DNA from 2 places in the Paenibacillus sp. S-12 genome. Region 2 is predicted to be linked to the other one. Evidence: a T-box and tRNA genes for the amino acid it is inferred to sense, from the RefSeq annotation. Region 2 holds a T-box; the other holds one or more tRNA genes.
The links. The T-box of region 2 lies ahead of leuS (leucine--tRNA ligase). A T-box ahead of a tRNA ligase gene usually reads a tRNA of that ligase, here a tRNA-Leu.

Region 1: it encodes a tRNA-Leu, which carries the amino acid that the T-box ahead of leuS (leucine--tRNA ligase) is inferred to sense. The anticodon was not compared.

What each region holds. Positions count from the first base shown of each region.
Region 1 covers NZ_JASIUF010000002.1:2,486-14,026, reverse strand. Annotated here, with positions in the region: gene NO352_RS00080 (hypothetical protein) at 117-500, shown strand; gene NO352_RS00075 (matrixin family metalloprotease) at 532-1,590, opposite strand; gene NO352_RS00070 (transglycosylase domain-containing protein) at 1,787-2,743, opposite strand; tRNA gene NO352_RS00065 (tRNA-His) at 3,018-3,093, shown strand; tRNA gene NO352_RS00060 (tRNA-Leu) at 3,102-3,183, shown strand; gene NO352_RS00055 (hypothetical protein) at 3,251-4,258, opposite strand; gene NO352_RS00050 (hypothetical protein) at 4,453-5,433, opposite strand; gene NO352_RS00045 (ABC transporter substrate-binding protein) at 5,519-6,913, opposite strand; gene NO352_RS00040 (ABC transporter substrate-binding protein) at 6,928-8,253, opposite strand; gene NO352_RS00035 (hypothetical protein) at 8,512-9,369, opposite strand; gene NO352_RS00030 (hypothetical protein) at 9,407-10,390, opposite strand; rRNA gene rrf (5S ribosomal RNA) at 11,232-11,348, opposite strand; partial or broken rRNA gene NO352_RS00020 (23S ribosomal RNA) at 11,493-11,541, opposite strand, start outside.
Region 2 covers NZ_JASIUF010000005.1:218,483-230,023, forward strand. Annotated here, with positions in the region: gene NO352_RS03805 (transglutaminase TgpA family protein) at 1-303, shown strand, start outside; gene NO352_RS03810 (YqeG family HAD IIIA-type phosphatase) at 441-965, shown strand; gene yqeH (ribosome biogenesis GTPase YqeH) at 977-2,080, shown strand; gene aroE (shikimate dehydrogenase) at 2,125-3,021, shown strand; gene yhbY (ribosome assembly RNA-binding protein YhbY) at 3,136-3,426, shown strand; gene NO352_RS03830 (nicotinate-nucleotide adenylyltransferase) at 3,448-4,056, shown strand; gene yqeK (bis(5'-nucleosyl)-tetraphosphatase (symmetrical) YqeK) at 4,028-4,621, shown strand; gene rsfS (ribosome silencing factor) at 4,676-5,023, shown strand; gene NO352_RS03845 (CvfB family protein) at 5,020-6,003, shown strand; gene NO352_RS03850 (class I SAM-dependent DNA methyltransferase) at 6,072-6,833, shown strand; T-box leader at 7,061-7,290, shown strand; gene leuS (leucine--tRNA ligase) at 7,395-9,845, shown strand; gene comER (late competence protein ComER) at 9,826-10,671, opposite strand; gene NO352_RS03865 (ComEA family DNA-binding protein) at 10,830-11,465, shown strand.

The sequences.
Region 1 (11,541 bases), on a different contig from region 2:
CTCCTGTCCCTATTATACAATGGGGGCAATCCAAAAGTCCGCTGCCAATCATCTGTATGACGCAACATATCAAATAGGCACTTCGTCTGTATGTACGAAAGGAGTGAGTCAGCCGTATGCGCAAATGCATCATTCTATTTACAATTGCCTGCAGTATCTTTTTCGTTACCGCCTGTCAGACTGTGCAGCAGCATACATCCAAAAAGCCTCCTGACACTCCAATGGAAGCCTCTTCTATGAGTTGGCCGTACAGCCGTATGATTTTTTTCAATCATCTCATTTATGTAGGCAGCGACGAGAAAGTCGACAAGGTGGATGAATTGCTTGGAGAAATCGAACATTCCTCGGATAAAGAGGAGGCAGTGAAAGGAAATAGCTTCTCGAATTACTACCCAGTAGGTACCAAGCTGTACAAAATGAAAGGCACGAGCGAGAATGAAGCCATTGCAGTAGAAACCGAAAAAGATGAATTCAAGAAGGCCTACCGTAAAAAAATATAGCCATTCGGACAATGGCCGCATCTCCAGCGCCTTAGTTCATTTTTTTCAACAGTTCATCCTTACTGATGAGTACCTTGCTTTTTTGATTTTGATAGACAGCAGGCACGTTTTCGTTGCCCTCCTGCAAATTCTGCGCTGAAACTTTCAGGAAAATAGAAGTATTCTCATTTACAACACGATACGTACCATCCGTATTTATTTTCAAAAATAGGATCGACTCATCACCGTATTGCAAAGGAGTTGTATCATCGGAAACAACAATGGCTTCCCCGTCGCTTCCGCCCATTTGGGTTACATGAATGAACGTGTTTTTGATAGCGGCGTCCCCTTTTAATACATTCGATACTTGAACGACTGATACCGTTCGATACGTTTCTGGTGCGCTATTTGCAGCTTTCTTCACGTCATTCGCTTGAACAATTTGCCCCTCGACAATCAGATCCGCATCGCTGGCTAATGCTTCGTAACTTTTATACCCATAGGCCCAGCTCACGTCGAAATGAACAACAGGAATGAAAGGATTGGCTTGGGACAATGCTTTCATCTCCCCATACTTCTTTTTAATCGTTTCTTTATCGGCAGAGGTCGGCGATGTATTCGTTCTCGCAAGCGAACCGTCAGACCAGAAGGTATTGGATCTCATTACAGAGGACTCATTATCATTATGTGCCAGCCCTAATGCATGACCTAATTCATGCGTCGCAATCCCCTCAACGATCGATGACGTGTATCGAGTTTGGCTCGTGTAATACTCATTCACCCAAGCGCGCGTTTTTGTGGCAATTCCATTGGCGTATGTCGTATAGCAAATGCCGTCCCAATCATTGTCTTTCGTTGGCGAAACCTTTTTATTCCCTGTCCGAAAATCAAATTTCGTTCCTTTTCCCATCGATACGCTTCCCGTCCCATTCCATCGACTGGCGCCCGTGTTCCAGATCCCCTCGTAAAACGAATTCGATCCATCGTTGTAATACTGAATATGATTTGAATTAAACTTCCATGGGTTTTCCGGCGTTGCTGCATGTACAGTTCCAGCAAATGCAAAAATGAGGGTTAAAGAAAAAGCTGCCTTTGCAAATCTCTTTTTCATTTCCAATCCTCCCGCATCTGATTTAGAAAGCAATTCACTTTCTAAGCTGCAAATCATTTTCATGCAATCCGATTAATATATATATGCCTTTACCGATCAATATTTCATTTCATCCTATATTTTTCGTGCAGCAAAAAAGACACACCGACCGTAACCCTACTAAGCTTGATCCTGTGTGTCTCTTTCTTATGTTCGGTTATTTCTTATTCGTGTGATCTACGATTCCAATTGGAGACTTCAGCGCTGCTTGACGCTCTGCCTCTGTCATCCAGCCGAGATCCGTCATGCGCTTCAATACAACATACTGCCGCTGGAGAGCCAGCTTCATATTCTTCGCTGGGGAATAGCGCTCCGGTGCCTTGAGTAATCCAACGAGAATGGCTGCTTCTGCCTTGTTAATCGTAGGGAGGTCACCATTCACTCGGGTTGTTTTGCCGAAATAATAACGTGCTGCATTCTCGATCCCGTATTGTCCATGTCCGAAATATACTTTATTCAAGTACATTTCTAGAATCTCTTGCTTGCTATAATTCAACTCCAGATTGGCTGCTATCGTCATCTCCTTCATTTTGCGGGAAAATGTCTTATCATGCGTTAAGAATAGGTTGCGCGCCAACTGCATCGAAATCGTGCTGCCTCCCTGTGCCTTCTGCTGCTTCGTCACATTAATCCAAACCGACCGTGCCAGTCCAATCGGATCGATGCCAGGATGCAGCTTGAAGCGATGATCCTCAATGGCCATTAGCTCTTGCGGAATAAAGGGGGCCATATGGTCGAGCTGAACCATGCGCTGTCCATTGGCCGTTGTTGCTTCCAATGCAATTTGCTCACGGAACGTGGTGAGCTTGCCTTGATCGATCCATACTGTGCCTGTTGCCGCCATTCCAACCCATCCGATAATCGGAGTAAGAATTGCAACGAGCAAGCTATATATGACCCAACGCTTCCACTTCATTCCCTGTGGCGTATGGGCAGGTTGTGCGATTGTCTCAGATTGTTCATGCAGCATAGTGGATTCTTTCTTATTAGGAAAATGAATATGAGGCTTATCTTGCATCACATTCGGTACCTTGCGATGTGCAGTTGTCTCCTGAGCAGGAAGAGGCATAAATACCGATGCGTGAACCAGATGTCCTTTTCTTTGTTTTTTCATTCGTAACCGCCTCCCCTTCTTATATGTAAGAGCTATTTTCAGATTTGAAACACAACCCTTACGTACAGTGTATACGTTGACCGCATGCCATGACATCGAATTGACTTGCAGCCAGCTTACAATGATGAAAGAAAAGAGTGAAAGTAAAACAGAAAACGCCTTATCTATGAAATAGAAGACGAACGAGTTACGAGAAATGTTGTTGGTATATTTTTCTTGTTGCAAAATGATATGAATGTATGCTAAATTAAGGTTCTGTTGAGCAAATAATATGGCGGTCGTGGCGAAGTGGTTAACGCATCGGATTGTGGCTCCGACACTCGAGGGTTCGATTCCCTTCGATCGCCCCATATCATTTGCCGATGTGGTGGAATTGGCAGACACGCCGCACTCAAAATGCGGTGCCGAGAGGCTTGCCGGTTCGAGTCCGGCCATCGGTATACGACAAAAAAGAGTTATCAAATTGCGTTAAGCGATTTGATAACTCTTTTTTTATACACATTCACTTCATTTTTCCATAAGCATTCTCAACCCGGAAAACATGTACACTACGTTTTTATCGTCATCCAATGCAACTGACATTTTTGTCTCTTTATTTTGAACGAAACGGAAATCACGTGCTGATTTATCCCATTTCACTTCAAGTCCCTGAATGTCCATATGGAACAATTTTTTGGCAATCGGCGCAGCTATTTCTTTCACTTCTTTTTCTGTTACTGCCTTGTCTGCTTGTTTTCGCGCAACGTCATATACATACTCTATCTTTCCTGTTTTTGCTTCAACAGCCAGAGTAATATGATCACCTTTGAGCTTCCACGTATCATTTTTGGTGACTTTGATGCCACCATAATAACCAAGCTCGGCTTTCTTTACCTCAAATTCCTGATCTAAAGCTGTTTTCACTGCATCCGCTGCCGTTTTAAGTAATTTCGGTTCTAGCTCGTTCTTGTCTACCTGGATAACGGCTGCACCAATATAATTTTTATTCTTTGATTGCTCCTGTGGATATTTTATCCAAGAAATCACGAAGTCTTTTCCCTCTAGCAAATAAAGGGTACTGTAAACCTTCCCCTTGTCATAACTCTGAGTGATTTGAACCTCTTTATGAAATGCATAGGCTTTCTTGGCGTACATCCCTTTCAACTTGTTCAGCAGTTCCTTTTGATCATCCTTGCTCACTTTATCAAGAGATTGAATCCCCTTAATATTGATCAGTTCCCCTGTACCTGGTTTAAAATTTACTTCGTATAATTCGTCTGCCGAAGGAACCGTCGCCAGATCAAATGGATGTTTAAAGGCATTCTCGAACTTCAACTTTATTTCTTTCCCTGCAAATTGATTCACGGCCTTTTGCAGATTGGCAGCAACCTTTTTATCAAATTGAACACTGTTGCTTGATGCTTGTTCTTGCTTCTTTCCTCCTGCTGCTTCGGCTCCTGCAAAGGCCGGACCCGCAAGTGTAACGAACATACTGGATACGATCATAGATGCTAGAATTGCTTTTTTTATATTCATTTTATTTCCTCCTATGTATGATTGTATGGATATTTCCTTCTATACTAACACGTAAATCCCAATATTTTACTTAACTTTCTATGAATATAATTTAAGAAAAAAATCAAAAACTAAATGCGAATATCCAAATTTAAAAGAGTTATCAAATTGCGCTATGCAATTCAACAACTCTTTCATATTCAAACCTGCCCTATTCAGAACCCACTTAACGCTCTGACACCTGATGTTAAGAACACTATGTTCTTATTAGCGTCAAGTGCTACTCTCAATACGGGTTGTTTGTCTTTAATGAAGTAGTAATTTTTAAAGGTGCTGTCCCACTTTACTTCTAAATCCGAAATGTCCATATTGAATAATTCCTTGGCAAGCGGAGCAACCGATTCTTTTGCATCCTTTTCCGTAATACCCTTGTTAGTCGTTACCGCTTTACGTGTTTTATGAAATACGTTAGTGACCTTTCCCTCCTCCATTTCAAGCGATACGTCCTTATCTTCAAGTGTCCATGTAAAGCGTCTTAGATTAGCGGATGTAACTTCCAAATCATGATTGAATACCGTTTTTATTGCTCCGATTGCCGTTTCCAACAACTTCGGATCGAGCTCTTCCTTGGTGAACTTTATTGTAAATGCACTAACTTCATTTTTTGGCATTTTAGGAGTATTCTCTTTGAAGAAATATACCTCGAAGTCTTTCCCTGTCAACTGATACGACAAAGGCACACCTAGCTTTTCTTTTTTACCATCATAGTCTCGCATCATGATCACTTCTTTATTGAAAACATAATTTTTATTTGCATATGCTTTTTTTAACACTTTCAAGATCTTCTCCTGATCCTCTTTACTGATTGTATCGATTGTGACCTTTTCATCAACCTGCCATATACCACCACTTTCAACATTAAAGCGAACAGCATATTTTCCGTCTACGGATTCAACCTTTGCACTCATAGATAATTCTATCTTCTCGCCGAAATTTTTCAGCTTGATCTCTTTCCCCGCATATACTTTGATAGCTTTTTGCAGCTTGGCGGCCAGCTTCTGATCGATTTGAACCTTCTTGTTATCCGTTTGCTTCTGTTCTTGCGCAGCCTCAGCCCCTGCTGGAATCGGGCCTGCCACGGCAACCAACATACTGGATACGATCATAGACGCTAGAAATGCTTTTTTTAGATTCATTTTATATCCTCCCACTTATTAATATATGAGTACTCTCTTCATGCTTACATTGACAATTAGATTCAACTTAATTCGCTTATTGCCCCTACTTGGTTTCCCGCAATCGCTCTAACATTTCTTGCCCCTTGATCTGAAGATCGGCAACTGCATCGTCCAGCGTTTTCTCTTTGTCAATTAATGATTTCAGCGCATTCGACAATAACGAATCGAATTCAGCTTGGAAACCCGGTGGAATGCTTTTTTTATCTGACACACTGCTAGCTTGCATTGGCTTCAGGAGGTAAAAAGCATCCGTTTCCCGCCCTCTAAAATCCTTGAAGTTGTCTGATCGCGTAGGCAGCTTAGCGTATACTGCCTTCCCAGCAACCTGCGCCATTTCCGGTCCATTCACGAATTTGACGAATTCCCAAGCTGCCCGCTTGCTCGGAGAATCCGCAGATATGGCATAGATCTCCGACAATTTCACGTAAGCCGATTCATCAGGCTTTGCAGGATTAACCGGTGCGGCTGCGATGCCCCAGTCGATCTCCGGTGTCTTCGAGTAATATGTAATATCCCGCAAGAAGAAAGCAAACCACGGCGCCTGAATCGTCATTGCCGCTTGGCCCATGTAGAACAATTCGTTCGATCGGCTATACTGTTTCAAATCTCCGGTATATTCGTATCCTTCGAGTTGCTCGCCCTCCTCCAACGGGGGAGGAGCATAGGCCGCTTTATTGCGGACGGAATTCGTCGCCATCTTTATTGCTTCCTTCCAACCATCTGAATCTATCAACAGCTTGCCTGATTTCGCATCAACCAGTTTAAGTGCCGATGCTGCGGCGATATCGTACATCAAACTTGCTGCCCCTCTCGTCTGATACAATCCGTACACTTGCTTTTTTCCCGAATCGACGCTCGAAAATCTCTCTGCTAAATCAAGGAGCTCCTTCCATGTCATTTTCCCGTTTGGCGGCTCGATTTGATGCTTCTTGAACAAGTTGCTATTATAATAGATGACATTCGTTTCGAAGGAAGGAGTAAGCCCGTACAGCTTCCCATTCCCTTTTGCCCGCAGCCTGTCGATAAGACCAGGCATAAATCCGTCCAACTTGTATTGATCCTGGTTGATGGCCGGCTCTATGTCATACAACCTTCCTTCTTGAGCAAAGGCTTCGAACATGCTTTCATTCAAAAACAGCACATCCGGCTTAACTTTATCGAGCAGCTTTTTCTTTTCATCAGTCAAATTGAATGCCTCGTTTTTTTCGGCTTCGTCGAACAATTCTGCTTCACTGATAACCTCAATATCGATGTCGGGATTCATCATCTTAAAGAAGTTCCCGTAGTCACTATAAAATCGATCTTCATCTTGATAGACGACCCTGATCTTCCCCTTGCCATCCTTTAATGGCGCAAGCTCTGACCGTTCTCCGAAGCAGCCGCTTAAGAGAGACATGATCGTCAGCAGCATAATGACGGTCTTCCCATTCTTCAACACGTACTACACTCTCCCTATTTTCCCTCATCCTTGTTTGCAGATTCTCGCGCTTTCAAGAGCAGTTCCTGCGCTTTTACCTCCAACGCGGCAGTTGCTTCATCAACTGATTTCTCGTTCGCGACGACGGCTAACAGCTCCTCACGAAGCGGTTTATAAAATAACCTGAAGAACTCGAATGGAAGACTTTCATAAAGGCTGCTCTCCTGCCTGATCTTCGGCATATAAAATGCATCCGTACTTCTGCCCTTGATATCCTTCATATAACCGTTACGTGAAGGAAGCTTGCCTTCCAGTGTTCGCGAACGGGCCTGCGCCATCTCCGCGCCATTCACGAATTTGACGAATTCCCAGGCTGCCCGCTTGTTGGCTGAGTCGGCCGCAATTGCATAGATGGGAGCAAAGCTAATGGATGAAGAATCCATCGTAGGATCTACCGGAGCCGTAACTACATCCCAATCTTGCTTGGTTAATACAAGCTCCCGAGTTTTGTAAGCGCTACCTATCGTCATAGCAGTTTGATCTCTAAGTTTTTGAGAGTAAATTTGGCCTTCAGGATGCAAAAATACAGATTTGCTGCGTACAGCATCCGTTACCTGCTTGATTGCTTTTTTCCAGCCATCTGAGTTCAGAAGCACCTTCTCTCCCTTCGGGTCGAGCAGCTTCAATCCGGAGGAATCGGCAATTTTGTACAAAATGGCTCCTATATTCCCATACCATTCATAGAACCCGTACACCTTATTGTCTCCGCTTCCGATATTGGCAAATCTCGCTGACAAATCAAACATTTCCTGCCAGGTCATATTGTTCTTCGGCGGTTCGATTTGATGCTCCTTGAACAACGCTGCGTTATAGTACAAAACTTCCCTATCCACATAAGGAGCAAGCCCATATAGCTTGCCGTTGCCTAAGCTTTTGATTCTGTCGATCAGCCCTGGCAAAAAGCCCTTCATATCATAGTCGTCCTGCCGGATCATTTCTTCCAACTCGTATAATCTGCCAGCTTCAGCAAATGATTGAAACGTTTTCGCATCACCCAGCTTTATTACGTCCGCGCCGGAGTTCTCCAACAGCTTCTTTATTTCCGCATCCCAATCCTCTGCACGAATCGTTTTCCCGAGATTTAGAAGCACCTGACTCTCGGGGATAACCTCGACCTCAATCTGCGGATATTTCATATGAAAATACTTTCCGTAGTCGTGGTAAAAGGCTTCCTCATCCTGATAGATCACCTTGATTTTGCTTGGCTGCAAAGGCTCCAGCACTTCCTTCTTGCCAAAGCAGCCGCTCATTAAGGAAACGATCGTCAGAAGCAGAATCGCAAGTTTCCATCTGCTATACATATTTCTAGCTCCCTCTTTGTTCAAGCTCAGTTTGCAATGACCCCTGTAATTCTTTTAGTTGAAAACTCAAGGGTAAAAAGCTTACGAAGCATCTTTTATGGCTTTTTCTCAGATCTCCGTAAGCTTTTATGAGTACCTCTTGCCCCTGTATCTCCTGCGCGGCTACCGCTTCGTTCACTGACTTCTAGTTATCGATAACGGCTCGCAGCTCTTCCAGCAGCGGCTTTCATTGGAGCACTGTTTTTAGTGCGACAACGTCTAATTTCCAACTATTAACCTTGAGCCGCTCGATATGATGTACACCGGTTTCTTATCAGCATCCAACGCTGCTTTCAATACCGTTTTTTTGTCTTTAACAAAGTAATAATCTTTAAACAGGTTGTCCCACTTCACTTCATATCCCGAAATATCGATATTAAATAATTCCTTGGCAAGCGGATCGATCACTTCCTTTGCATCTTTTTCCGTAACCTCTTGGTCGGTCGTTACCTGTTTCCTTGTATGATGATACACATTCAGAACCTTTCCGTTTTTTTTGTCTATCTCAAGCGATACATCGTTATCCTTAAGTAATAACATTTGAACCTTGTCCCCATTAGAATGAAGTTGGGCATTTGTTATTTCAAAATCATGATCAAATGCCGTTTTTATCGCTTTTGCTGCCATTTCCAACGATTTCGAATCAATATCCTCCTTGGCAAGCTTTATTACAACTCTACTCACAAATTCCGCCTTACCCCATACTTCCCAATTTGCTTCAAAGTCCTTCCCTGTCAACTGATACGAAAAATAATCATCTTTTAGTTTTTCATTTTTACCATCGTAAAGGCGACGCAGAACTACTTCTTTATCAAGAACGTATGTTTTCTTCGCGTATGCTCCTTTCAGCGCTTTCAGGATCTTCTCCTGAGCCGCTTTACTGATTTTATCGAGTGGAATCGTTCCGTTTACCCCCGATACTGCACCTTTTTTATAATCGAAGCGAACGACAACGATCATAGTTGCTAGAATTGCTTTTTTCATATTCATTTTATTTTCTCCTATGTATTCATTTAATAATAAAATCAAAAACGAAATGTCAATATCCAAAAGTAAAGAGTTATCAAATTTCGTCATGAATTCAATAACTCTTTTATATTCAAACCTGTCTTATTCAGAATCCGTATAATGCTCCGACACCTGCTATTATGGACACTACGTTCTTATCGGCGTCCAGTGCTGCCCTCAGAACCGGTTTTTTGTCTTTAATGAAGTAGTAATTTTCAAATGAGCTGCCCCACTTCACTTCTAATCCGGTAATGTCCATATTGAATAATTCCTTGGCAAGCGGAGCAACCACGTCTTTAGCCTCTTTTTCCGTCATTTTTTTGTTAGTCGTTACCGCTTTGCGCGTTTTATGAAATACGTTTGTGAGCTCTCCCCTCTCAATTTCAATCAATGCATCCTTATCCTCAAGTATCCATCTAAAACCATTTATTAGTTTAGCGTCTTTAACTTCAAAATCATGATTGAATGCCGTTTTTGTCGCTTTTGCTGCCGTTTCCAGGAGTTTCGGATCAAGCTCTTCCTTGGTAAACTGTATCTTAAAACCACCAACAGTACCTGTTAGCTCTTTAGTGGAATTTTCCTTTAAAAAGGAAACATCAAAGTCTTTCCCTGTCAACGTATACGATAAATTCACACCTAATTTTTCTTTTTCACCATCATATCCTCGATGCATGATCACTTCTTTATTAAAGGCATATGATTTATTTTCATATGCTTTTTTTAACACTTTCAAGATTACCCCCTGATCCTCTTTACTGATTTTTTCGATTGTAACCTTTTCATCAATCCCCCATATTTTACCGCCTTCAATGTTAAAACGGATAGCGTATTTTCCGTCTACGGATTCAACCTTTGCACTCGGAGATAATTCTATCTTCTCGCCGACTTTCTTCAGCTTGATCTCTTCCCCTGTATATACTTTGATTGCTTTTTGCAGCTTGGCGGCCAGCTTCTGGTCGATTTGAATCTTCTTATTGTCCGTTTGCTTCTGCTCTTGCGCAGCTTCGGCTCCTGCAGGAATCGGGCCTGCAACGGCAACTAACACACTGGATACGATCATAGACGCTAGAATTACTTTTTTCATGTTCATTTTATTTCCTCCTATGTATGAATATATGGGTTCTATATTTATGCTAACATTGAATAAATAAGATTCAACTTAACATGATCTGAATATAATTTAAGAATAAAATCAGAAATGAAATGCGAACGACCAACTCAGTTATGCCAGAATGCAAGTTGGGAACTGATATTTGTTGTTATATATTCCTTCTCTACCCGCACACAAAAAAAAGTTATCGAATTGTATAACGCAATTCGATAACTCTTTTTATTTCATCCATAACTATGAATGTTTAAGTATTTTCCCTCATCCGTTCTGCATTCAATTTCTCTTGGAATTCCTTCTGCAAAAGCGAGTGCTTCATTTGTAATCGAAATATGTGTAAGGGAATACGCTTACAAACAACTTCATTTCCATAAGCAAATATAAACATCAATATTAGGATTTCATAACTTTTAATGGATGAATATAAACAAGTGAGGAACAGAATTATGACTTGGAGTGTATAAGTTGTAGATGGTTTTTAGCTTGCCTATATTGTATGAGGCACTGAATCTCAATGAATAAATGCTATACGATTCAATTATCTTTGCTACTTATCAACGCTGTGGATAAGTAAATCCTTGCTGCACTGTGAATAACTTCGTTATTTTGCGAATTATCAAATTATATCTCAGACTTATCCTATGTTATGAACACGTTTTCAACAGAAAATGTGGATGGAAGAGCTTATTTATAAGAAATTATACACTTTAAAAAGTTATCCCTCTGTGCATATCTCTGCAACATTATACCTATTCATTGTTGTGGATAAGCTGTGGACAACAAATAACCCACCAACTAAAATAGTTAGTGGGTTATTCTTATTGCTTGGCGACGTCCTACTCTCCCGGGACCCTGCGGTCCAAGTACCATCGGCGCTGGAGGGCTTAACGGTCGTGTTCGGGATGGGTACGTGTGGAACCCCTCCGCCATCGCCACCAAACAGCATTGGCTTAGTGCCAATATAAAGTTCAAGGTCATACCTTGAAAACTGAATGCGAAAGTTCGTGTTAAGATTTTCATCCGGGGCTCCCCGAAAAGTATTCGGTGTTGCTGCAACGCTTCACGTCACTTTTTGGGGGCTAATTAGGATAAGCCCTCGACCGATTAGTATTGGTCAGCTCCACACATTGCTG
Region 2 (11,541 bases):
ACGATAGGCTTCTCCCTTCGATTCTTCGGGCTGCTTAAGCGCAATCTTTCGTATAAGGAACAGATCATTTTGCATACGGATCTGTGGCTCAGTTATTGCAGATGGAAGGGAATGCGCAAGGCGCCGCACGAGACGGTGCGCGAAGCTGCACGAAGATGGTCGGAACAGCAAGAGGAGAGAGGACCCTCAGCTGCTATAATCGTCAATAAGTTCGAACAGGCGAAGTATGGCGGACAACCTGTAAGCGAGTCAGATGTCCAACAACTGAAAGACGCAATCCGCGCATATAAACGTTCCGGCTAACTAGGAAGTTCGTTCAAATGTTCAGATTATGCCAGTATATGTGACAAATGAAAGTCGTTCCGCATAGGAACGGCTTTTTTTTGCACGAAAAACAAAGAATATGGTATAGTTTTTCGTATGAAAACGAGGTGACCGCTTTGTTGGAAAGGCTTATTCCCCGTCTTCGGGTTCGTACTGTGTACGACATTAACCTTGTAGAGCTACAGAATCAAGGTTACAAGGGGATTATTACAGACTTGGATAATACGCTTGTCGGCGCGAAGGAACCTTTGGCAACGCCTGAATTATCGGCTTGGCTCGAACAGGCCCAGCAAATGGGTTTTCAAGTGGTGATCGTGTCAAATAACGATCATCCGCGAGTTTCCCGTTTTGCAACACCGCTCAATATTCCGTTTGTGAATTCAGCACGGAAGCCTTCGCAACGGGCCTTTCATCAAGCATTGAAGCTGATGGGGCTGACACCTGAGCAAGCGGTGGTGGTAGGAGATCAAATGTTGACCGATGTGCTCGGAGGCAACCGCATCGGTATGTTTACGATATTAGTTGATCCGATCGCGATTCAAGATGAAGGTTGGATGACGCGCATTAATCGGCGAGTCGAACGCATCGTAACGAAACGATTACGAAAAAAAGGACTGTGGCACGAGGAGGAACGACATTGACAGAAGAACAAATGGCACGGAAGTGCAGCGGCTGCGGTGCGGAACTGCAAATTGAGAATCCGGAAGCATCCGGCTACGTGCCGGCAAAAGCGTTGGAACGGACGCCTGTAATTTGCCAGCGCTGCTTTCGAATAAAAAATTACAATGAAGCAATATCCGTCGCATTCGATCAAGATGAATTTCTTCGCTTGTTAGGCCGTATCGGTGAAGAAGACGCACTCGTTATTCATATCGTCGATTTATTCGACTTTGACGGCAGTATTATTTCCGGTTTGCAGCGATTTGTCGGGAATAACCCAGTATTGCTCGTCGTGAATAAGATCGATTTGCTGCCGAAGGTAACGAATTGGAACCGCATGATCAATTGGGTGCAGCGCCAAGCGAAGGAGCACGGCATTCGGATCGTGGACATTGCACTTGTGAGCGCAAAGCGCAATCTTGGCTTCGATCGTCTGATCGAACAGGTTGCTGATTGGCGCGGCGATCGCGATGTTTATGTCGTTGGGGCTACAAATGTAGGGAAGTCAACGTTAATTAATCGCTTGATTCGGGACTATAGTGATTTGGACGGGGAGCTTACCACTTCGCGCTATCCGGGTACAACCCTGGATATGATTCATATTCCACTCGATGACGGCAAGCATATTATTGATACGCCGGGGATTGTTTATAAGAGCCGTTTAACAGAGCTGGCTAGCCGTGAGGACTTGTCTGCTCTGCTGCCGGACAAATCTTTGAAGCCGGCCGTATATCAATTGAATGAAGGGCAAACGCTGTTCTTTGGCGCTTTTGCTCGTTTTGACTTTGTAGAAGGGGAACGTCAATCCTTCACATGCTATTTGTCCAATGATCTTCCGATCCATCGGACGAAGCTTGAACGTGCGGACGAGCTCTACCGCGATCATCGTGGTGAATTGCTCGCTCCACCGACGCGTGAACGAATTGACGAGCTTCCAGCATGGACGAAGCACCAGTTCCGCATTGGACGCGGAGGAGCGACAGATGTATTCATTTCCGGCTTAGGCTGGATTAAGTGCAATGGTACAACCGGCGCATTGGTGGAAGTTCATGCGCCTAAGGGAGTCAAGGTGCTTGCTCGCCACTCCTTAATTTAGCAATTTGGGAGAAGAGAACGTCAACAGGTAGGGGGATGGGCTTGATGGCAGCTAAGGGTGCAGCATACTCGAACAATATCGTACGGAACTTGGATACAAGCTCCAAGGTTTATGCGGTAATCGGTGATCCGATTGCGCATTCCAAATCTCCGCTTATGCATAATGCAGCCTTGCAGGAGATGGAAGTGAACGGGGTATATACTGCTTTTCATGTAAAGCCGGAGCAGTTAGAGCATGCAGTAGCTGGCATCCGTGCGCTTGGATTCGGAGGTGTCAACGTTACGATTCCGCATAAGGAGCAGGTAATGGCATATTTGGACGAGATTGATGAAAGCGCCCGAGTCATTGGGGCAGTCAATACGATAGTTCACTGTGAAGGCAAGCTATATGGGTATAATACGGATGGTTTAGGATATGTGCGTTCCTTGCAGGAAGAGATGCAAGCAGATATTCCATCCTCCCGGATTGTAATCATAGGGGCGGGTGGCGCAGCTCGTGGTATCGCGTATGCGCTTCTCGCAGAAGGCTGTAAAGAGCTTACCATCGCCAATCGTACAGTAGAACGCGCGCATGCGCTTGCGGAGGACTTGTCTGGATTCGGCAAGGTAAGGTCGGTTATGCTAAACGATACACCAGCTATTCCACCGCAAGACGTCGATATTGTGATTCAAACGACCTCGGTCGGCATGCACCCGCATATCGATGAGATGCCTGTAGCCAAGGAATGGCTTCAATCTCATATGCTTGTCAGTGACATCATCTATAATCCACTGGAAACAGCGCTGCTGCAAGCTGCCAAGGCACAAGGATGCCGTATTCACAATGGCCTTGGTATGTTCGTGCATCAAGGGGCCATTGCATTTGAGCTGTGGACAGGGATGAAGGCTCCGACAGAATTGATGCGGCAGAAGGTTCTGGAGACGCTGAATTGTAAGCAGTGAAGTGGAAATCGTGATATAGTAGTAATTTCAGATCAATGGTGTGAGTCTTGCCATCAGTGGGCAGACGATACGCAATCACATAATTTATGAATAGATAAGGCAGGTTAAACTTATATGCTAACGGGTAAACAAAAACGCTATCTCCGCTCTCTTGCACATCATTTACAGCCTATTTTCCAAGTAGGCAAGGGCGGTATGAATGATCAGCTTGTTCGTCACGTGGAAGATGCAATTGAGAAGCGTGAATTAATGAAGGTTTCTGTATTGAACAACTGCTTGGAGGATCCGCGTGAAATCGGAGAAGAGCTCGCATCACGTTCTGGCTCTGAGCTTGTTCAAGTCATTGGCAAAACAATCGTATTGTACAAGGAATCGACTGATCACAAACAGATTGAACTGCCATAACGATCACTGGAGGTTACCGACATGAAGTTCGTAGGGATCATGGGCGGCACTTTCGACCCGATTCATCTCGGACATCTAGTGGCGGCGGAATGTGCCCGAGAAACGGCTTCTTTGGACGAGGTATGGTTTATGCCGGCACATGTCCCTCCGCATAAATCGCATCGTCCGTCAGCTTCTGCGGAGCAGCGGCTGGAAATGGCGAAGCTGGCGGTACAAGGGAATCCGCACTTTCGAGTCTGTGATTGGGAAATTAGACATGGAGGCGTATCCTACACGCTGGACACCGTCAAAGGGCTGCGCGAGGAGTATCCGGATACCGAGTGGGCATGGATTATCGGTGGTGATATGGTTGCCTATTTGCCTCAATGGCATCACATTGACGAGTTGATGGAACAAATTCGGTTCATTGGACTGCACCGACCGGGGTCGAATTGGGATACTTCTAAGATTCCTGCTTCGTGGGCTTCCCGCCTCATCGAAAGCCAGATGCCGCAGATGGATATCTCATCGACTGATATTCGTCAGCGTATCGCCGAAGGAAGATCGATTGCGTACATTGTACCGGATCAGGTTCAACAGTATATAGCGAGGTGGGGTCTATATGAATCGGACACGCGAACAACTGATTGAGGCAGTTCAAATGCAAATGCCCGCTGCACGTTGGCAGCACACGCAAGGGGTAATGACGACAGCTGTTCAATTGGCGAAAAAGTACGGTGCAGACCCGGACAAGGCTGATCTTGCAGCGATTCTGCATGATGTTGCAAAATATTGGCAGACTGATCGGATGGAGCGCATGATCCGTGAACATCATATGCCGTCTGAATTGCTGGAGCATGACAAGCAATTATGGCATGCGCCCGTAGGCGCGTATGTGGCGGAGCATGAATACGGGATTGAGGATGTAGAAATACTGGATGCAATCAGATACCATACTTCTGGTCGCGAGAAGATGACACTTCTGGATAAGGTTGTATGTCTGGCCGACTATATCGAGCCAGGCCGGGATTTCCCGGGAGTAGAGCATATCCGTGTACTGGCTGAGCAGAATCTGAATGCGGCGCTTATCGCTGGCTTTGATTCCACGATATCGTTCCTCATTGAGCGCCGGCGGCGAATTTTCCCGCTTACGATCAGTGCCCGCAACGGTCTACTTGCAGAGCTGGAAGCAGAATTGGAACAGCAAGCGGATTAAGGATTTTGTAGCACTTATGAATACAAGGTTCAAACCTAATGTGGAGGTAATTGAATGGCAATCAACACAAAACAATTGCTCGATATCGCCGTAAACGCGGCAGAAGATAAAAAAGCGATGGATCTTATTGCGCTAGATTTGCAAGGTATTTCTCTTATTGCAGATTATTTTGTAATCTGCCACGGGAACTCGGACACTCAGGTTCAAGCGATTACGAACGAAATTCGCAAGCGTGTGCATGAAGCGGGCGGACAAGTACGCGGTACGGAAGGTTTTGATTCTGCACGTTGGGTGCTCATCGATCTGGGCGACGTCATCGTTCATGTGTTCCACCGCGAAGAACGTGAATACTACAACATTGAAAAACTGTGGTCTGACGCGAAAGTAGTGGAGTTTGCATGATTTGGGAAGCAGGTACAATTCAACGTTTAGAAGTTGCACGTGAAGTTTCTCCGTACGGATATTTTCTGACGAACGGAGAGCAGGATGTGCTTCTGCATTATACAGAGCTTACGGACAAAGTAAAGCCAGGCGATCACGTGGAAGTGTTCTTGTACTATGACACGGAAGATCGTATCGCTGCGACAATGAAGCGTCCTCTTTTGACATTAGGGGAAGTTGCGAAGCTTAAGGTTGCTGATATTCATAAAAAGTATGGCTGCTTCCTAGAGATGGGCATTGGGCGTCAGTTGCTGCTCCCGAAGGGCGAGCTTCCTGAGTTCGAACCGCTTCATCCCCAGGTTGGGGACGAGGTGTACGTGCGCATGGAACAGGATCGGTACGGCCGTCTTATTGCACTTCCAGCCCGTGAAGATGATTTGGTTCCTTCTATGTTCAAGGCGCCGGAGTCATGGAACAATACATGGCGCGACGCGGTAGTATACCGTCCGCTCAAGATGGGAACCTTCGTTGTTGTGGACGGTGCGCCAGTTGGAGAAGGCGTGATCGGATTTCTGCATGAATCCCTGCGTCCGCGTCTGCTTCGTTTAGGAGAAGCAGTCCGTGTTCGTATTACGCATGTTCGTGAGGATGGTCGAGTCAATGTTACGATGGCGGAGCGCAAGGAAGTGGGCATGGATCAAGATGCGGAACGCTTGTTCACCTTCTTGAAGGAGCGTCCGAATGGTACAATGCCTTATTCTGATGAAACGCCGGCTGATATTGTGAAGCAGCGCTTCGGGATTAGCAAATCTGCATTCAAGCGTGCCATTGGACGTTTGATGAAGGCAGGAATCATTCGTCAGAAGGGGAACTGGACGGAACTGACGGAAGCCGCTTCTGCGATGGATAAGGAGCAGCTTCACAAGGCTCTCGAGGCTGCACAAGCCGAGGCACGGGAGGCGCATAAGATGCGCTCTCGCGGCAGCGACAATGCACGATAGGTTGTTCGCCATCAGCCAATGTGGATGATGGGAGATTAGAGCAGCTCCAGCAGGGGAAGTGAAGATGGATGATTTCTTATGGACGTATAGCTGAGGTCTATGATCGATTAATGGGAGATATGCCGTACGAGCAATGGGTCTCCTTTGCCAACCAAGCTTGGGAGCGCTTCGGGAGCGGAGAGGTGCGTTCAATCGTTGACCTTGGCTGCGGAACAGGGAGTACGGCTATACCGTTAGCCAAGTTAGGTTATGATGTTATCGGCATCGACATTTCTGAATCTATGCTGTCTATTGCAAATAACAAGTTGTTGGAGACGGGGCCGATTTTAGGAAGTGTTCGCTGGGCTCATCAGGATATGTGCGCGTGGACAATGCCTGATGAGGCAGATGCGGTCGTTTCTTTTTGCGATAGTTTGAACTATGTGACTGAAGAGGAAGACGTGAAGCGTGCATTTCAAGCTACGTTCAATAATTTGAAATCTGGCGGCTTGTTCTTGTTCGATGTACTGCATGCTCGTCAGTTTGAGGAGTATGCCGAGACGCAGCCGTTTGCATATGATGATGAAGATGTTTCATACCTCTGGTTCTCGGATTATGACGAAGAACGCCAAGAGATTGAACATCAATTAACTTTATTCGTTCGCCAGCAGGGCGGAGAACTGTATGAACGGATTGACGAGATACATGTAGAGCGAGCTTACGATCCGAGTTGGCTGGAAGTTATGCTGAAGGAAGTCGGCTTTGACCGTGTCGAGCAATTTGCGGATTTTGCATGGCAGTCTCCAGACGACGAGTCACGGCGAATATTTATGATCGCTGTGAAGCCTTAAATAAATAATGGTTGTACATAATCCTGATGCGATGTTACATCATTATGTCTGTTTATGTCTGTCGTAGCATGTGAAATCTGGTGATACGTTTTCATTATAAGGCGAACAAACAAGAAAGTTTTGGAGTTGCTTGGCGATCATTGACAATAAGTAAATTTTTCATTATGATATAGCTACTTGCACCTATTTGGTGCACAATAATCACATTGAAGCTGAATAGGTAGAATGGAAAGACTTCGAAGAGGAATAGTACCTTACGATCCATCTTCAGAGAGCTGGCGGTTGGTGCAAGCCGGTAATGGAGTAGAAGCGAACTCACCTCAGAGTCGCGCAGCAGAATCGGGAACGTTAAGCTGCGACGTTTCACCAGCGTTAATGGTGTAAAGGGAGTGGATAGCAAAGCATGCTGTCCGCTAACTAGGGTGGTACCACGGGAATAATGCCTCTCGTCCCTAGCGATATTCGCTAAGGATGAGAGGCTTTTTTAATCACATTTATTCATTGCCGCAAGCAGGACGGACATGCGCGAGCAGCCGTTAAGGCATCGTAGGAGGATTAATTATGAGTCAAGAAGTGAAGCAGCCGCATGGCTACGCGCCACAGCAGATTGAGCCGAAATGGCAATCCTATTGGGATGAACATAAGACATTCGCAACGACAGAAGACGAAAGCAAGCCTAATTTCTATGCGTTGGATATGTTCCCTTATCCATCTGGAGCGGGTCTTCATGTAGGGCATCCGGAAGGTTATACGGCAACCGACATCATGTCCCGTTACAAGCGTATGCAGGGATATAACGTCCTTCATCCAATGGCATGGGATGCATTCGGCCTTCCAGCTGAGCAGTATGCCATTGATACAGGACAGCATCCGCGTGAATTTACGGTGAAGAATATTGACAACTTCCGTCGTCAGATTAAGTCTCTCGGCTTTTCATATGACTGGGATCGTGAGTTCAGCACGACTGATCCGGAATATTACAAGTGGACACAGTGGATTTTCATCCAGTTGTACAAGAGAGGCCTGGCATATGTAGCTGAGGTACCGGTTAACTGGTGTCCAGCACTTGGCACGGTTCTTGCCAACGAGGAAGTTATCGATGGCCGCTCGGAGCGCGGTAACCATCCAGTTATACGAAAGCCAATGCGCCAGTGGGTATTGAAGATTACCGAGTACGCAGAGCGCCTGCTGCAAGATTTGGATGATCTTGATTGGCCGGAAAGCTTGAAAGACATGCAGCGCAACTGGATTGGCAAGTCCAAGGGTGCTGAAGTTCGCTTTGCAATCGATGGTCACGATGAGGAATTGGTTGTATTCACGACTCGTCCAGATACGCTGTTCGGTGCAACTTACTGTGTTGTCGCGCCGGAGCATGAGCTTGTTGATCGCATTACAACTGCTGAACAGCAGGCTGCCGTGAAGGCATACCAAGAGCAAGCAGCACGTAAGAGTGATCTGGAGCGTACAGATTTGGCGAAGGACAAAACGGGTGTATTCACAGGCAGCTATGCAGTGAACCCGGCGAATGGGACGAAGCTTCCAATCTGGATTGCGGATTATGTACTTGCTGGATACGGTACAGGGGCAATTATGGCTGTCCCAGGTCATGATCAGCGCGACTGGGAATTTGCCAAGCAGTTCGACCTGCCAATTATTGAAGTGATTAATGGCGGCAATGTACAGGAAGAAGCATATTCCGGAGACGGAGAGCATGTAAATTCGGAATTCCTGAATGGAATGGATAATGCAACTGCAATGGCGCGCATGATTGAGTGGCTTGAAGCAGAAGGCAAAGGCGAGGGCAAAGTGACGTACCGCCTGCGTGACTGGCTGTTCAGCCGTCAACGTTATTGGGGAGAGCCGATTCCGATTTTGCATCTTGAAGACGGTACGATGAAGCCTGTGCCAGAATCCGAGCTTCCACTTACCCTGCCGGATGTAGACCAGATTCGTCCATCGGGTACTGGAGAATCTCCGCTTGCGAATGTAGACGAATGGGTGAACACAGTTGATCCAGAGACAGGCATGAAGGCTCGCCGTGAAACGAACACAATGCCGCAATGGGCGGGAAGCAGCTGGTACTACCTGCGCTACATCGATCCGCACAATAACGATGAAATCTGCTCTAAAGAGAAGCAAAAGAAATGGCTTCCGGTCGACCTGTACATTGGAGGCGTAGAGCACGCGGTTCTTCACTTGCTGTATGCACGCTTCTGGCATAAGGTATTGTTCGACCTTGGCGTTGTAGATACGAAGGAGCCATTCCAGAAGCTCGTTAACCAAGGGATGATCCTTGGTACGAATGGTGAGAAGATGTCCAAGTCTCGCGGCAATGTAATCAATCCAGATGATATTGTGAACGAGTTCGGCGGCGATACACTTCGCATCTATGAAATGTTCATGGGTCCATTGGAGGCAACAAAGCCTTGGAATACGAACGGGGTAGAAGGCAGCTTCCGCTTCTTGAACCGCATCTGGCGCCTGTTCATTAACGAGGAAACAGGAGCACTGAACAGCAAAATCGTTGACGGAACGGATGGCGCAGACCAAGCCTTCATCCGTACATGGCACAAGACGATTAAGAAGGTAAAGGAAGACATTGAAGGCTTCCGCTTCAATACGGCAATCAGCCAATTGATGATTTTCATCAATGAAGCTTACAAGACAGATGTTCTTCCGCGCCAAGCGATGGAGAACTTCGTTCAATTGCTGTCGCCGCTTGCGCCTCATATTGCAGAGGAATTGTGGCAGCGTCTTGGCCATCAAGAGTCGATTACGTATGTTGCATGGCCGACTTATGAGGAAGCTCTTACCGTTGACGCAGAAGTTGAGATTGTAATCCAAGTGAATGGTAAGATTGTATGCCGTTCAAATGTAGCGGCTGATGCTGACGAAGAGGCGATGCAGCAAAAAGCGATGTCCCTTGCGAACGTTCAGGAAGCCATTGCTGGCAAGACGGTTCGCAAAGTCATCGCGGTCAAAGGTCGACTCGTCAACATTGTGGTCGGTTAAGTTCTTCGCCGAATAACTGGAATTCGACCTTATGCAGGTCCTCCTCGTATTTGGCATGGGTGACTTGAATGAGCTGCTGGAATACTCCTTCGAGCTCATCATCCAACAGTCGGAGCGCCTCGGCGGTTATGCCGCCGGGGACGGCTACCCGCTGTTTCAGATGCTCAAGGGTGAAACCGCCCTCGGTAAGCAGCTTGCCAGTTCCAAGCAGCATTTCGCTAGCTAGACGTTCGGCGTCTTTTCTTTCGATTCCTGTTACTTCAACAGCAGCGTCTACCCATTTTTGGACAAAGAAGGCAATGAATGCAGGGCCGCAGCTTGATATATCCGAAGTGATGCGGGTGAACTGCTCGGGAACCTGAACAGGTCGGCTAATTGACATCATCAGTTGTTCCAATAGCAGCCTGTCTTCTGTAAGGATTCTGCTGCCATACATACATAAGGATGCTCCGCTCCATACATAATTCGTGATACTCGGGATAATTTTCGCTATTTTACAAGTCAGCTGCTGTTCTAAATGGCTGATCAACACAGGGCTTGTTATCGATACAGCGATAAGTTCAGGTCTGACAAATGGCGCTATTTCATCCAGAACCGTTTTAAACTCCAAAGGCTTTACGCATATAAAGACAATATCGCTTTCCTGTACAGTTTCTACATTGCTGCTGGCCAGTTGAAACCCGGGATATTGTGCAGCAAGTTGCTGAATTTTATGTTTTGAACGATTGCTTGCGATAAGTTGAGATGATTCTAATGCTCCAGATTGAAGTAGTGCCTCAATTATCGTAGACCCCATGCTTCCCGTACCAATAAATCCGACTTTCAAGTACGTTCCCTCCCTTTGCCTCTGCCTATTCTGCACACGTCGTGATTATGTTCTCTTCGTATTCAATTTCTACGAACGCAAGATTATCAAGCTTATTGATCCATATGATGACATGGTTGACCATTATGCCGTCATTCGCTGACGAAGGGTGTGGGGACATGAAGCAAGGAAATAGGGAAGCTAAAGCACTACCAATGCGCTGGCTGCTAGCTATGGGCTTGGCCGTGATTGGTGTTGCGATTTGCATGTGGGTATGGGTGAAGCCGCAAGCAGTATTGGATGCAGGCACATGGACAGATCTGAATGAAGAAATTGAGTCTTTGATTGCCGCTGATGGAAAGCCAGCTCTGCTGAATGACAATACTATGCCATTGAAAGGGGGTAAAGGGGAAGATTGGGGATATAAGCAGCAACCTGCTATACAAGCTGACGTGAAGAAGAACAGCGGTATTGATACTGGGCAGCCGGACAACTCTGGAAGCTCAGAAACTTCTGCAACATCTGCAACTTCCCCTCCTTTAGTGGCAGCTGATGAACAACAGATCAAAAAAGATATTAAGGAGCAAGCAAATGTTTCAGGAGAAAAAGAAACTCCATCTCAGCTAATTAACATTAATACGGCTGATGCCTCAGCGTTAATGACGCTTCCAGGTATTGGTCCAAGTAAAGCGAAGGCAATTGTTGAATATCGTGACAAGATGGGCGCCTTCCGTCGAATTGACGATTTGATGAAGGTGAAGGGAATCGGAAAAAAGCTAATGGCTAAAATCCGGGATAAAGTCCGTATTGAGTAAAGAAGGAAATGTGTAGAATGTGACGTCTTTTGTTGCACGAATGCACAACCCTGCTTACAATAAGGATAATATACAC